Regions from separate parts of the Clostridium sp. CM037 genome, predicted to be linked through region 3. Evidence: riboswitches for the same ligand, from Rfam matches in the RefSeq annotation. Region 3 holds a riboswitch; each other region holds the start of a gene.
The links. A riboswitch is a leader RNA that binds a small molecule or an ion and turns the genes downstream of it on or off. The one in region 3 is predicted to bind cobalamin.
Positions count from the first base shown of each region.

Region 1: linked by a shared signal. The riboswitch ahead of ACWJKP_RS13005 (IS91 family transposase) and the one ahead of cbiQ (cobalt ECF transporter T component CbiQ) in region 3 are both predicted to bind cobalamin.
Region 2: linked by a shared signal. The riboswitch ahead of ACWJKP_RS04725 (cobyric acid synthase) and the one ahead of cbiQ (cobalt ECF transporter T component CbiQ) in region 3 are both predicted to bind cobalamin.
Region 4: linked by a shared signal. The riboswitch ahead of ACWJKP_RS16560 (sirohydrochlorin cobaltochelatase) and the one ahead of cbiQ (cobalt ECF transporter T component CbiQ) in region 3 are both predicted to bind cobalamin.

Region 1 is NZ_CM143650.1:2,673,400-2,676,616, forward strand. It holds gene ACWJKP_RS13005 (IS91 family transposase) at 1-1,168, opposite strand, end outside; cobalamin riboswitch at 1,371-1,551, opposite strand; partial or broken gene ACWJKP_RS13010 (hypothetical protein) at 1,511-1,573, opposite strand; gene ACWJKP_RS13015 (penicillin-binding transpeptidase domain-containing protein) at 1,629-3,217, opposite strand, start outside.
Region 2 is NZ_CM143650.1:1,005,727-1,008,943, reverse strand. It holds gene ACWJKP_RS04725 (cobyric acid synthase) at 1-1,490, opposite strand, end outside; cobalamin riboswitch at 1,626-1,810, opposite strand; gene trmB (tRNA (guanosine(46)-N7)-methyltransferase TrmB) at 1,985-2,638, opposite strand; gene ACWJKP_RS04715 (site-2 protease family protein) at 2,686-3,217, opposite strand, start outside.
Region 3 is NZ_CM143650.1:3,767,419-3,770,635, reverse strand. It holds gene sigG (RNA polymerase sporulation sigma factor SigG) at 1-763, shown strand, start outside; cobalamin riboswitch at 933-1,106, shown strand; gene cbiQ (cobalt ECF transporter T component CbiQ) at 1,483-2,334, shown strand; gene ACWJKP_RS18070 (energy-coupling factor ABC transporter ATP-binding protein) at 2,347-3,174, shown strand.
Region 4 is NZ_CM143650.1:3,449,516-3,452,732, forward strand. It holds gene ACWJKP_RS16555 (pyridoxal phosphate-dependent aminotransferase) at 1-680, opposite strand, end outside; gene ACWJKP_RS16560 (sirohydrochlorin cobaltochelatase) at 750-1,583, opposite strand; cobalamin riboswitch at 1,729-1,913, opposite strand; gene ACWJKP_RS16565 (transposase) at 2,134-3,045, shown strand.

The DNA of each region.
Region 1 (3,217 bases), 1.1 Mb from region 3:
ATTCCATTAGCTGGCCGCATTTTAAACACTTTCTCGGATCTTTGGAAAAATTAATAATCATTAATTCTCTATAAGTCATTTTTCTTGTTTCCTTTTTCCAATTTATTTTTAGTGTGAACTGAATTGCCTTAAGACCACTTTTTATGTATTGCAAAAGACCAAAACACTTCCGAACTTTTACACTTATACTGCCTGAATATACTCCGTATAGTCTAACCATCTTGAAATATTTAGGGGTAATATGCATTAATAATCTACCTACGAATACTTGCGCTGTAACTGTTTCTTCTACTCTCTCATTGGTTTCATGACTCTTATACCAAAACGTTACATTTTTCTCATCATAACTAAGTATTCTATATTCTGCTATCGCAGGCCTTGCTAAGTATCTGCCTATATATCTTGCTGCACCTCTTGCACTTTTCATTCTTGATTTTGCATTTATATAGAATCCATCAGGATAATCTTTAAACATTTTTAAGTATTCTGCGTTCTTCTCTGGCTTTTTACTTATCATATAATTTATTAATTTAAACTGCCAAACTTTTCTGAAATATTTGTAGTCAAGGTATTCCATCTCCTTAACTTCATTGCCTTTTGTTTTTATTTCTGGAACCAATGCATGGACATGTGGATTAAAACCTACATTCCTTCCAAATGTATGCACTACTCCTATCATTCCACTTTGCCAAAGTACTCCTCCTTTTTTACCCCTTTTCTTTTTCTGATACTCTTCTCTATTTTTATAGTTTACACCATTCGCAAACTCGTTTATAGCCTCATATACCATGTCTTGTAAATCTTTTAAGCACTCCCTATTCCAGTAAAAATAATTCCTATATTCAGCTGGTATTGTGAATACACAATGTCTATGCGGTACATCTAAAATCTTGTTTACTTGTTTTTCTACCCATTCACTTATGTACTTTTTCCCACATTTACTGCAAAATCTACTTTTGCATGTAAACCCTATTTTAAATACTTCTAAACATTTTAAGCATATATACGCAACAAAACCTAATGAAATATCTCCACATCCTATCATTTTCATTACTTCGATATTCATATGTTCTCTCATCTTTTCAGGATACTTTTCTTTATTCAATTTCCAAAACTCTGGATAATTATCTTCAAATATTTGTTTTATAGTAATCTTATTTATTTTCATGATTTAATCATCTCATATTTATCTGATTTTTTCTATCTATTTTTTAGCTAGAATGTTATCCACAGCGGTTTCCGCAAGCTGTTTCCTATATAATAAAAAAACCACATCTCAAGGATGTGGAATAATGCAATTAAATTTTTCACATATTGGATAACCCAATATTATTGTTAAATCATGCATTTTTCATCCTCCCTCCGAAGACTAAAATTTCAAGCAATAGGCAGGTTTACTGGCTTTAGCATCATCTTACTCTCCAACCTTCTCAGTTTCCCAATGGTTCTTTGGATTTCATCCTCTAATACAGTAGCGGTGGGCTGCAGTGGTTTTATAATCACTTTCCCTTTTAACCCCTGTTACAGGGCACCTAAAACAATATTTAATTTTTATTAAGTTGACTATTTTTATTGTAACATCAAAAAAATATTAAAGCAATGTAAATCATTCTACCTACTTTCTAACGCTATTTCAGTGTTTTATTTAAGTAATATTCCATTACTCCTTTTACAATAGGTACCACATGGTGACTTCCACCTTTCTCTTTAACGTTTTCCATTAACATTGATACTACTATTTTAGGACTCGCTGTATCCATACATATAAACCATCCATTTTCTTCTGCAGCTTTATCCTTGTCATCTTTCTTAAGTTCCGCTGTTCCAGTTTTACCCGCGAGAGCTTGCCCATCAACTTTTGCCGCATGACCTGTACCATTTGGGTTATCGATAACTCCAGTGAGACCATCTTTTACAAATTTTATATTATCCGCGGAAATTGCATTAGCTTTCCATACCTTAGCCTTTACCTTTTCATTCAAACTTTCTAAAGTTGGAGACATAATATTTCCATCGTTAACAACTGCGCTATACGATAGTGCAAGGTGAAGTGGGCTCATAAGGACCTCCCCTTGACCATAACCAGTATCTGCTAATGCTACATCATTCTTAATGTTGTTACCATTGGCTACTTGTGAATTTGCTATTGGATAATCTATTGGAAGTTTTTGACCTATTCCAAAATTGTTGCATCCTTTTATAAATTCCTCTTTACCTATATTAAGAGCTGCCTTTGCGAAATATATGTTATCAGAGTATACAAATGCATCCTGTAAATTCACTGACTCTCTCGGTTCACCAACCCTAGTAACCTTATTGAGTCCCCATGATTTATCTGGTTGCCATTCGTTTCCCGGTATGTTAATAAGTTCACTAGGTTTTATCTTCCCTTGCTCTAACCCAACTGCAGCCGTTATCAGTTTAAATGTAGACCCTGGAGAATATACAGCCTTAAATCTATTTTTAAATGGATCCCCTGTTTTTTCCCATTCTGCCTTTTGGGTATTAGAAACATAAGTAGTAATTGCATTTGAATCATATGACGGGGAACTTACTAAAGCCAATACCTCTCCAGTTTTTGGATTTATTGCTGCACTGGCTCCCGGCTCTTTATTCATCCCTTCATATATTTTCTTCTGTAGTTCACTATCTACTGATAATGTTATATTTTCACCTGCTTTTGATTCTTTTTTAAGAATTACAACCTTATTGTTATTATTTTGTTTTGATATATATATTGTTGCCCCATTTTCACCCTTAAGCTTGTCTTCATAAACCTGTTCAAGACCTGCCTTTCCTATTAAACTAAATGAGTTATACCCTTTACTAGAATTCTTTTGTAGTTCCTCAGCGGTTATCGGCTTTATGTATCCTATAAGCGACCCCAAAGCTTCCCCACCTGGATATACTCTACCTTTAGGCTTGTTCTGGATTACCCCGTCAAGCTTCATAACTCCATCTATTTTTACTTTTTCAGTGCGTAGTATGTTAATAATCGGTATAAATTGATCAGAATTTTCATTATCCTTTAGTTTATTTTCTATAACCGAAGCATCAACATCTAGTATCTTAGCCATCTGCGATATATTAGCATCCTTATTTTTAATAAATGTAATGGGTTTTATTCCAATCGTAACAATTAAATCATTTATTGCAAGTGGTTTTTTACTCCTATCATAAATTTCTCCACGTATAGCCACTTCTGGCTCTACCCTAA
Region 2 (3,217 bases), 1.5 Mb from region 3:
CTTTTTCTTTTTATTCCTATGATTTTATAGATTGAATCCATGTCTACATTATCTCTAACTATGTCTGCTAGCTTATCTAATTCTTTTTCTCTTAGATTTTCATAAACCTTAGATTTTTTAGGTTCCATAGCTTTTTTTACCCTTAAAGTATTAATCATATGTTCTCTAAACTCTACTCCATCAAAAACTCCATGAATATATGTACCCATAACATTTCCACCTGCATTTATTGCTCCATCAAAGGATGACGTATCAGAACCATTCTTATCATAGATTTCAAAAAGTGGTTTTGCATTATGACCATATTTACAAATTCCCATATGTATTTCGTAACCATAAGTTTCTATACTAGTATCCCTAATGTTAATGCTACGAGCCTTTACTCTTGTAGTTATTTTCTCATCTTCAAATATTGTGTCTACGTCTAAAAGCTTCATACCCTCTGTTTCTTTTGAATTTCCCTCTAAGCCATTAGGGTCACTTAAGCTATTTCCTAACATTTGATAGCCTCCACAAATACCTAATACGTTACCTTCTACACTATATTGCTGAACCGCTTTTGCAAGTCCCGAATTTCTTAAAGAAATTAAATCATCAATAGTATTTTTTGTTCCGGGTATGATAAGGAGGTCTGGCGTGCCCAATTCTCCTTTAGTTGTAACAAATCTAACTGATACATCTTCTTCAGCCTTTAATGCGTCTAAATCCGTAAAATTCGATATATGTGGAAGCTTTATTACAGCAATATCAATAGGTGCAGTAATTTTTTTGTTAAATTCTACTGCACCATCTTCATCTTCGAGTTCCAATCTAAAATAAGGAACTACCCCTGCACATGGAATATGTATAATATCCTCAATCATTGTAAGTCCTGGCTTTAAGATTTCTAAATCTCCTCTAAACTTATTAATAATAGTGGCTTTAACTCTTTTTTTCTCGGCCTCATTAAGCAAAAGCAAAGTCCCTGCTAGTGACGCAAATACTCCACCCTTATCTATATCTCCTGCGAGTATCACAGGTGCATCTATAAGTTCCGCCATTCCCATATTCACTATATCTCTATCTCTTAAATTAATTTCTGCTGGGCTACCTGCTCCTTCCATTACTATAATATCAAACTTCTTCTCTAATTCTTCAAACTGCTTTTTTAACATGTCTTTGAATTCCAATTTCATATTATGATATTCCATAGCTGTACTATTCCCAAAAACCTTTCCATTAACGATAATTTGGCACTTTTTATCCGAGGTAGGTTTTAATAAAATCGGATTCATATATACCTCTGGCTCCAATCCTGCCGCATAGGCTTGAAGCACCTGCGCACGTCCCATTTCTTTCCCATCCAATGTAATATAAGAATTCAATGACATATTCTGTGACTTAAAAGGACATACTGAAAACCCATCTTGCACAAAAATTCTGCAAAGTGCTGTTACTAATATGCTTTTTCCTACTGATGAAGCGGTTCCTTGAACCATTACTTTAGCCATTACTATTTCTCCTTTCTTCCTACTTGTATTCTTCTTTGGCACACAACAAAAAAACAGCAAGCTTGCGCACCTGCTGTTATGTACAAATTTTTCATTGCACTAACTTGAATTCTACAGTTCTTTCCCGCCGAAAGCTTAATATTACTAATTTAGGCAGGTCTCCTGGCTCTTGATACGCTTTCTCTTATCACTTTCCCTTTCAGGTAGTTATAAAAGATTTTCTCTCAATTACAGTAGCGGGGGCTGCTGTGGAATTACACCACATTCCCTTTTCACCTTACTAATCATCTACTAAAGTAACTTAATCCACTTTAGTGGCTGATTAATAAAAGGCACCTAAACAAATCTATTCATTTTTAACTAATATAATTCATAAGTTTCATTTTTAAAATTTTCAATTTAATACATTTCTATGTAATTAAGTTTATAGCATTATGTTAATCCTGTCAATAAATAAGAATCTAAAATGCTTAAGTCTCATATGGTTAAATTCGCTAAATTAATTTTGCTTGTAGAAACATAGCTTGTTTCCCTATTTCTGTGAATTTAGCTTCATATTCTGTAACTACATTATCTTTAAAATCACTCTTATGCAAATCATAGGTCGAAAATAATATTTCAAACCCACACTCTTTGAAATAGTCTACTGATTCTTCGAATAGCTCTGTATCATCTGTTTTGAACCAAACTTCAGATCCCGGTTTTAAGAATTTCTTATAGCTCGTCAAGAACTTAGTATGAGTTAATCTTCTTTTATTATGTCTGTCTTTTGGCCAAGGATTACAAAAATTTATATAAATTCTGCTTATCTCATCTTTTGCAAACACATCATCAATAAGCATAATGTTCATTGGCATAAGACGTACATTTATGTCTTGTGCTCCTTCAATTTCTCTTACTTCTATTACTTTTCTAAGGGCAAATACCAGAACCTCATCTTTTAAATCAATGCCTACAAAATTGATATCAATATCTCTCCTGGACTTTTCTGATATAAATCTACCTTTACCGCAACCTAGTTCTAGATGGATTTCATTATTATTTTTAAATTCTTCATTCCATTTTCCTTTGTGATCATATTGGTCAGTTATTACAATATGACTAGTTTCCAGCTCTGGTCTAGCCCAATATTTTTTTCTTAAGCGCATATGTTTTTCTCCTTACATTTATAATTTTTATGAAATTTACTTTTTATTTAAAACATCCCTGCAATATTTAAAAACTGTTTAAATAACCATAACCCTGGCGCTTGCACGATATAAGTAAAAACTGATTGTCCACCAGGTAATATAGGCAATATTAACACCATAAATATTAAGAATTGATACCTATAAATTGTATCTGGTAAATTGTAAAAAAACTTTGGGAACAAATCTCTAACTATATGAGATCCATCAAATCCCGGTATTGGCACTAAATTAAGAAAAAACAAAATACAATTTAGGTACCCTGTAATTATTAAAATTTGGCTAATAATAGTATATAATCCACCATGAATTGGTGGAAATTTCGAAAATAACACAGTAAGAATTGCAAATACAAACCCTAGAATTAGATTAGCAATTGGGCCTGCAACTGAAACTTTCAAATCATCCTTATAATAGTTTTTAAATGCACTAGGATTTGTCTGAACAGGCTTTGCCCAACCAAACCCTACTAATATAATCATAAGAAATCCCATTGGATCTATATGTGCGATTGGATTCAGCGTAAGTCTCCCTTGAAAT
Region 3 (3,217 bases):
TAAAGTAGAAATATGTGGTGTAGATACTTCAAAATTACCCGTACTAAAAGAAAAGGAAATGAAAGAGCTACTATTTAGGATACAAAATGGTGAGTATGAGTGTAGAGAAAAATTTATTAAAGGAAATTTAAGATTGGTTTTAAGTGTGATAAAGCACTTTAATAATCGAGGAGAAAACGTAGATGATTTATTTCAAGTAGGCTGTATTGGTTTAATGAAGTCCATTGATAATTTTGATCTAAGTCTAAATGTTAGATTTTCAACATATGCAGTTCCTATGATTATTGGGGAAATAAGAAGATATTTAAGAGATAATAACTCAATAAGAGTTAGTAGATCATTAAGGGATATTGCATATAAAGCATTACAAGTTAGGGACAGATTGGTGAATCAAGACAATAAAGAGCCTACTGTAGCTGAAATAGCAAAAGAATTAGAATTACCAAGGGAAGATGTAGTGTTTGCTTTAGATGCTATACAAAATCCTGTATCTTTATTTGAACCTATTTATCACGCTGGTGGAGATGAAATTTATGTAATGGATCAAATAAGTGACACCAAAAATTTAGATGATAATTGGCTTGAAAATATATCGATTAAAGAGGCAATGAAAAAATTAAATGTTAGAGAAAAGTTAATCTTAAATTTAAGGTTCTTCGATGGAAGAACTCAAATGGAAGTAGCAGGTGAAATAGGTATATCCCAAGCTCAAGTTTCTAGACTGGAAAAAACTGCATTAAAGCACATGAGAAAGTACGTATAGGGTCCCCTAGTGGGTCCCTTTTTTTACTGTAGCATTAATTTGAGAAAATAGTATAATGTATTATTTTGTGAAAATTTGAAAAATATTATCTTTTTACAACTAAAGTAGTTGATTTTTTGTAATAATAAGGCTACTATATAATGAGTACATGTGTGAAAGAACTATAAAAATTAAATAATAAAATATAGGTTTAAATTAATTAAAAGGGAATCAGGTTAAAATCCTGAACTATCTCGTAGCTGTAATAGATGAATTTAAGTGCATTATGCCACTCGAAAACGGGGAAGGCGCGCTTAAATAATGATTCTTGAGTCAGAATACCGGCCCATATTTTCGCACTACAAACTCTACGAGTGATAGAGAGGGCTTTATAATGAAAATTTGTTTGTTGATTTTATATGATTAAGCATATTTTTGAATCGTTTCCTTCTAACGCTTTAGTTAGAAGGCTTTTTGTTTTGTAGACAGGCCTATACTACAAATTGTCAAAACGAACCTAAACATCATTAGGTAGAATATCATCGTTTTCGCCGGGTGCTTCAATGCGATTATAGTTACATTATCTGGCCTTAGATTTTTAAATCAGATTGTAGGTGTAATTGTTTACTATGCTTCATCTATTTTTATTATTCTAAAATCTCCCAGAATGCTGCCATGGGGTGAAAATTCAAAGGAGATGTGAAATGGGAAAAATTATTATTTTATGTGCCATTTTTCTAATGGTGGGCTTTTTCTTCAAATGGAAAAAAGGGGATGGGACACATCATCATCATCACCATGGAACCGGACATAAACACGGCGAAGGGTTTTCAATTGATTTTTATGCTTATACCTCTAAAATCAGACACTGGAATGCTACTTTTAAAGTATCTCTTTCTGTTGTGATACTGATTCTTTGCATTGTATTGGAAAATCCCTATGTATCCGTTGTGGTCATTATTGCAATGGGCTATCTGACCATTGTAAAAGGAGATCTTCCAGTAAACGAATACTTGTCAATACTGGCGATTCCAATCATCTTTATCCTCCTTGGCACTTTTACAATTGCTATTGATTTTTCAAAGCAGCCAATGGGGCAGTATAACCTGTATCTTGGCTTCTGCTATGTGTTTACTTCTCAGGCAAAGCTTAAGGAAGTGGCATTTTTGATTCTGAAAGTTTTTGCAGCTATCAGTGCCCTACAAATGATGACACTGTCAACTCCGTCCTCCGAGATTATATATGTGCTTCGAAAGGCACATGTTCCAAAGCTTATTGTAGAGCTGATGAACCTCATTTACCGTTATATTTTCATTTTAATGGATGTCTATACTAAAATGAAAAATTCCGCAGAATCCCGTCAGGGCTACTGTGATTTTAAGACTTCATGCTATACATTTGGAAGCATTGCAAGCAATATGCTGGTTATTTCGTTGAAAAAGGCAAACGATTATTATGATGCAATGGAGGCCAGATGCTATGATGGGGATCTTATATTTTTGGAGGAAGATAAAAAGGTAGAGACAATACAGATTGCCTCTGCGGTAGCATTTATAAGTTTTTTGATTCTGATATGGGGCGTTACAAGATAGAAAGGAGCGATTATGGGGAAATCAATATTGAAGGTCGAAGATCTATACTACGTCTACGGAAATGGCAAGTCTGCATTGGACGGCGTAAGTGTGGATATCAATGAAGGTGAGAAAATCGCTGTTATTGGTTCTAATGGATCCGGAAAATCTACATTTTTCTTGAACATAAACGGTGTATTTACACCTGAACAGGGAAAAATAATTTACCGGGGTACTGTCGTTAATAAGAAGAATTTAAAAGGACTTAGAAAAAATATCGGGATTGTTTTTCAAGATGCGGACAATCAAATAATCGCATCTACAGTTAGGGCAGAAGTTGGATTCGGGCCAATGAATTTAAAGCTTCCAAGAGAGGAAGTACTCAAGCGAGTTGAGGAAGCACTGGCATACATGAACATATCAGATTTCAAGGATCGTCCGCCACACTATTTGAGTGGCGGTGAAAAGAAGCGAGTCACCATTGCGGGCATAATTGCTATGAAATCAGAAATCATTATCTTTGATGAACCGACTGCATCACTTGATCCTTTAAATGTACTGATACTAGAAGAAGTTTTGGATAAGCTTGGTTCGGAGGGCAAGACAATGCTCATTTCCACCCATGATGTAGATTTCGCATATCGATGGGCGGAGCGAGTCCTTGTATTCTGCCAAGGAAAAATTATCGCAGATGGAACACCATTAGAAATTTTCCAAAACACAGAAATTTTAAAACAAGCAAATCTAAAACAGCCAACCGTGATGGAGATATATGAATTGCTTGTAGAAAAACATCTGCTGGAAGATACTAGTGCCTATCCGAAAAGTACGCAAGAATTTAAGGAAATGTTTGAAAAATAGTTGGATTTTCTAGGCAGGTTAGCTTAGATTAATATAAATTAAA
Region 4 (3,217 bases), 320 kb from region 3:
AACCTTATACCAGGCATCGCAAAAAATTTGGTTAATGCTCTTATTATAAATAAACATTTGTATGTTTTAACTTTTTCACTGAAACTGTGCTGTGAATCTCCAGTAAATTCTATAAAAGCCTCATCTATTATTATGACTTTGTCGTTACATTCACAATATTCAAGAATTTTTTGAAACTCAGCCTTATTTATGATATTGCCATTGGGGTTATTTGGATTACCTAAAACCACACCTTCTACACTCTGTAATCTATTAAGAATATCCTCATAATCATAGAAAAGTTCAGCATATTCATGCTTTAATAAGGTATTCTCATTAATCTTCTCTTTTAAATAAGAATACTCTATACTACAATTCCACTTTTTAGCATCAATTTCGTACTCTACAAAAGATGGCACCACAATTAGTAGATTTTTATGACAAGCTATAACTAAGTCAATTATTTCTGCAGCCCCATTTCCTAAAACAAAATATTCTTTTGGGCAATCAATGTATTCTTTTAATTCTTTCAATACCTCCCTATATTGAATATCTGGATATCTTGTTAAAGCATCTACGGCTTCACTAATGTTATCAGTGAAACTTTTAGGAACCCCTAATGGATTAATATTAGAACTGTAATCTATTAATTCTCGCCCCTCAAGTAATCCATTAGTATAAACATCTCCACCATGTATCATCGAATACCTTCCTTTCTACTTGTAACTCTCATCTACCGTACTTTAGTTACTTATAACTTACGAAGAATTTTAATTTCCCTTATGTGTTTTCCCTACATTCTTAAACTTTTCATTAATTACATCATTAATGTGCTGTATATAAATGTCTTGAACGTCACTATTTTCTCCTAACCCATGCAGATATATTTTAACTTTAAACCCTTTTGCCTCTAAAATACTCTTCCAGGAGTCCTCTGCATCTCCCGCCATGTCATTCTTGGCATGATCTCCTGCTACGAGCAGTAGTGGCATTAAAGTGACTTCGCTAATACTCTGAGTAGTAACATTAGGTATTACTCTTTCCAAAGTTGGATACCCTTCCACGGTTGCTACATGTACATTGTTAAAACCTCTATCCCTTAAAACGCTTTCAAAACAGCAATATACTGCATTTGCAATATGGTTTGTACCATGCCCCATCAAAATTACTGTATCCATTGGTTGCAATTGCTTTGATAGAGCATCCACCATTATTGAGTAATCATCTGGCACGCCTGCTTCTTCTCCCTTAAAACATAAAAGAGGTCTTCCTATTAAGATATTTTTAAATGCTTTACATTCTTTGTATCTATTAACTACATTATTTATATAATCAAATTCTACTCCAGGAATAACATGCAAAGGCTGAACAATTACCTCATTATATCCTTCGCTTTTTAACTTTTCCAAAGCTTCTTCTGGAGTATCTACATGAATATTATCCCTATTCTTAAGTACCCTAAGAATAATATGTGAAGTAAATGCTCTTCTTATATCATAATCTTCAAAAGTATGTCTTATTTTATCTTCTATTGCATCGATAGTTACTTTTCTTGCATCTTCATGTGTTGTTCCAAAACTTACAATTAAAATTGCCTTCTTCATTTCGATCATCCACCTTGCTAAATATTTTCCGAAATCTATCATAACATTTACATATAATGCTTTTTAAAACAAAAAAAATAGTACGCATACGATAGCGACTACTTTTTAATTAATCCATAATTAAATAGTTCTTTCCCTCCGAAAGCTTGTTAACATCATTTAGGCAGGTCTCCTGGCTCTTGATTCTTCCTTTAATTATCCTTCCTCATTTTTAATTTACGAAGTAGCATTTAAAAGTTTTTCATCAATTACAGTAGCGGGGGCTGCTGCGGATTTAAACCGCATTCCCTTTTCACCTATTTCAAGGCACCTAAAATCATATTCAATTCTCTATTAATTCTAGTTTATTATATTTAAGCCGTACTGTCAATATTTAGAGTGTCTCCTTAGTTTAATAGGCAAAAAAATAATTCAGAAAAATAATTAGAATAATTAGGGACGATTAACAACTATTTAAATTATTTATATATATATTAGCTTAAGATTATGAATATCATCCCGATTCATAGGCAATAATTCAAATAAAAATCTATGAGGAAGGGTGATTTTAATGCCAAGAAAGGCAAGAGAAAAAACAGATGACTCGATATTTCATATTATGTGCAAAAGTATCAGCGAAATAAATTTATTCAAGGATGATGAGGATAAGAACAAGTATTTATCACTTGTAAAAAAGTATAAATATCTCTATAATTTTAAAATCTACGGTTACTGTCTTATGGATAACCATTCTCATTTAATGATTGATGCTAATGGTACTGATATATCAAAGGTAATGCATGGAATAAATTTTTCTTATGCAATGTACTTTAATAAAAAATATAAAAGGGAAGGACATCTTTTTAAGGATAGATTTAAGAGTAAAATAGTTAATAATGAACGATATTTGAAGACTTTATCTCTATATATACACAATAATCCTACGGATATAGATGAATATAAAAATTGTCCTGAAAAATATGCTTTTTCTAGTCTAGCCATATTTTTAGGAAAAAGACATGATTCTTTTAAATTAGTTGATTATGGATTTATTATGAGCTCTTTTGGTAATAGCCTAAAAAGTGCAAGAAAGAATTACTATAATCTTGTCTTTCTCTGTAATGGAGAAAAATTAAAACACGAAATAGAATTTAAAGATGAAAAATCAGAGTATAAATGTGAACGAAAAATACTTGTAAGGAACTTTAAGCCAGAAGATATAATAGAATTTATAGCGTCAAAGATGAATGTATCAAAGACTCATCTTTATATGAAGTACAGCAGAAAGCTTGTACGGGCAAAAGCCTTAACCGTTATTCTAATGAGGAGCCTCTGTAATTTTAAATCTAGCGATATATCCAGCACTCTTGGAAACATTACACAGTCTAGAGTATCAAAATTAAGCACTATTGGCATCGAATTAATTGGAACAGAAGAAAAATATGAGAATATTATCATGGATTTTATTAAACGTTATGCTTAGTAATAATTTATTAATATAATCTTCAATATTATGATTAATAACTTAATGACAATCATTAAAATTCATTCTAATTATTTATTTTAACCTACCTATTTATTAAATCTGTTATATTAAATAAAAAAAATTAGAATAACAGATGGATATATTTATTTAATAAACATGGACAAGTATC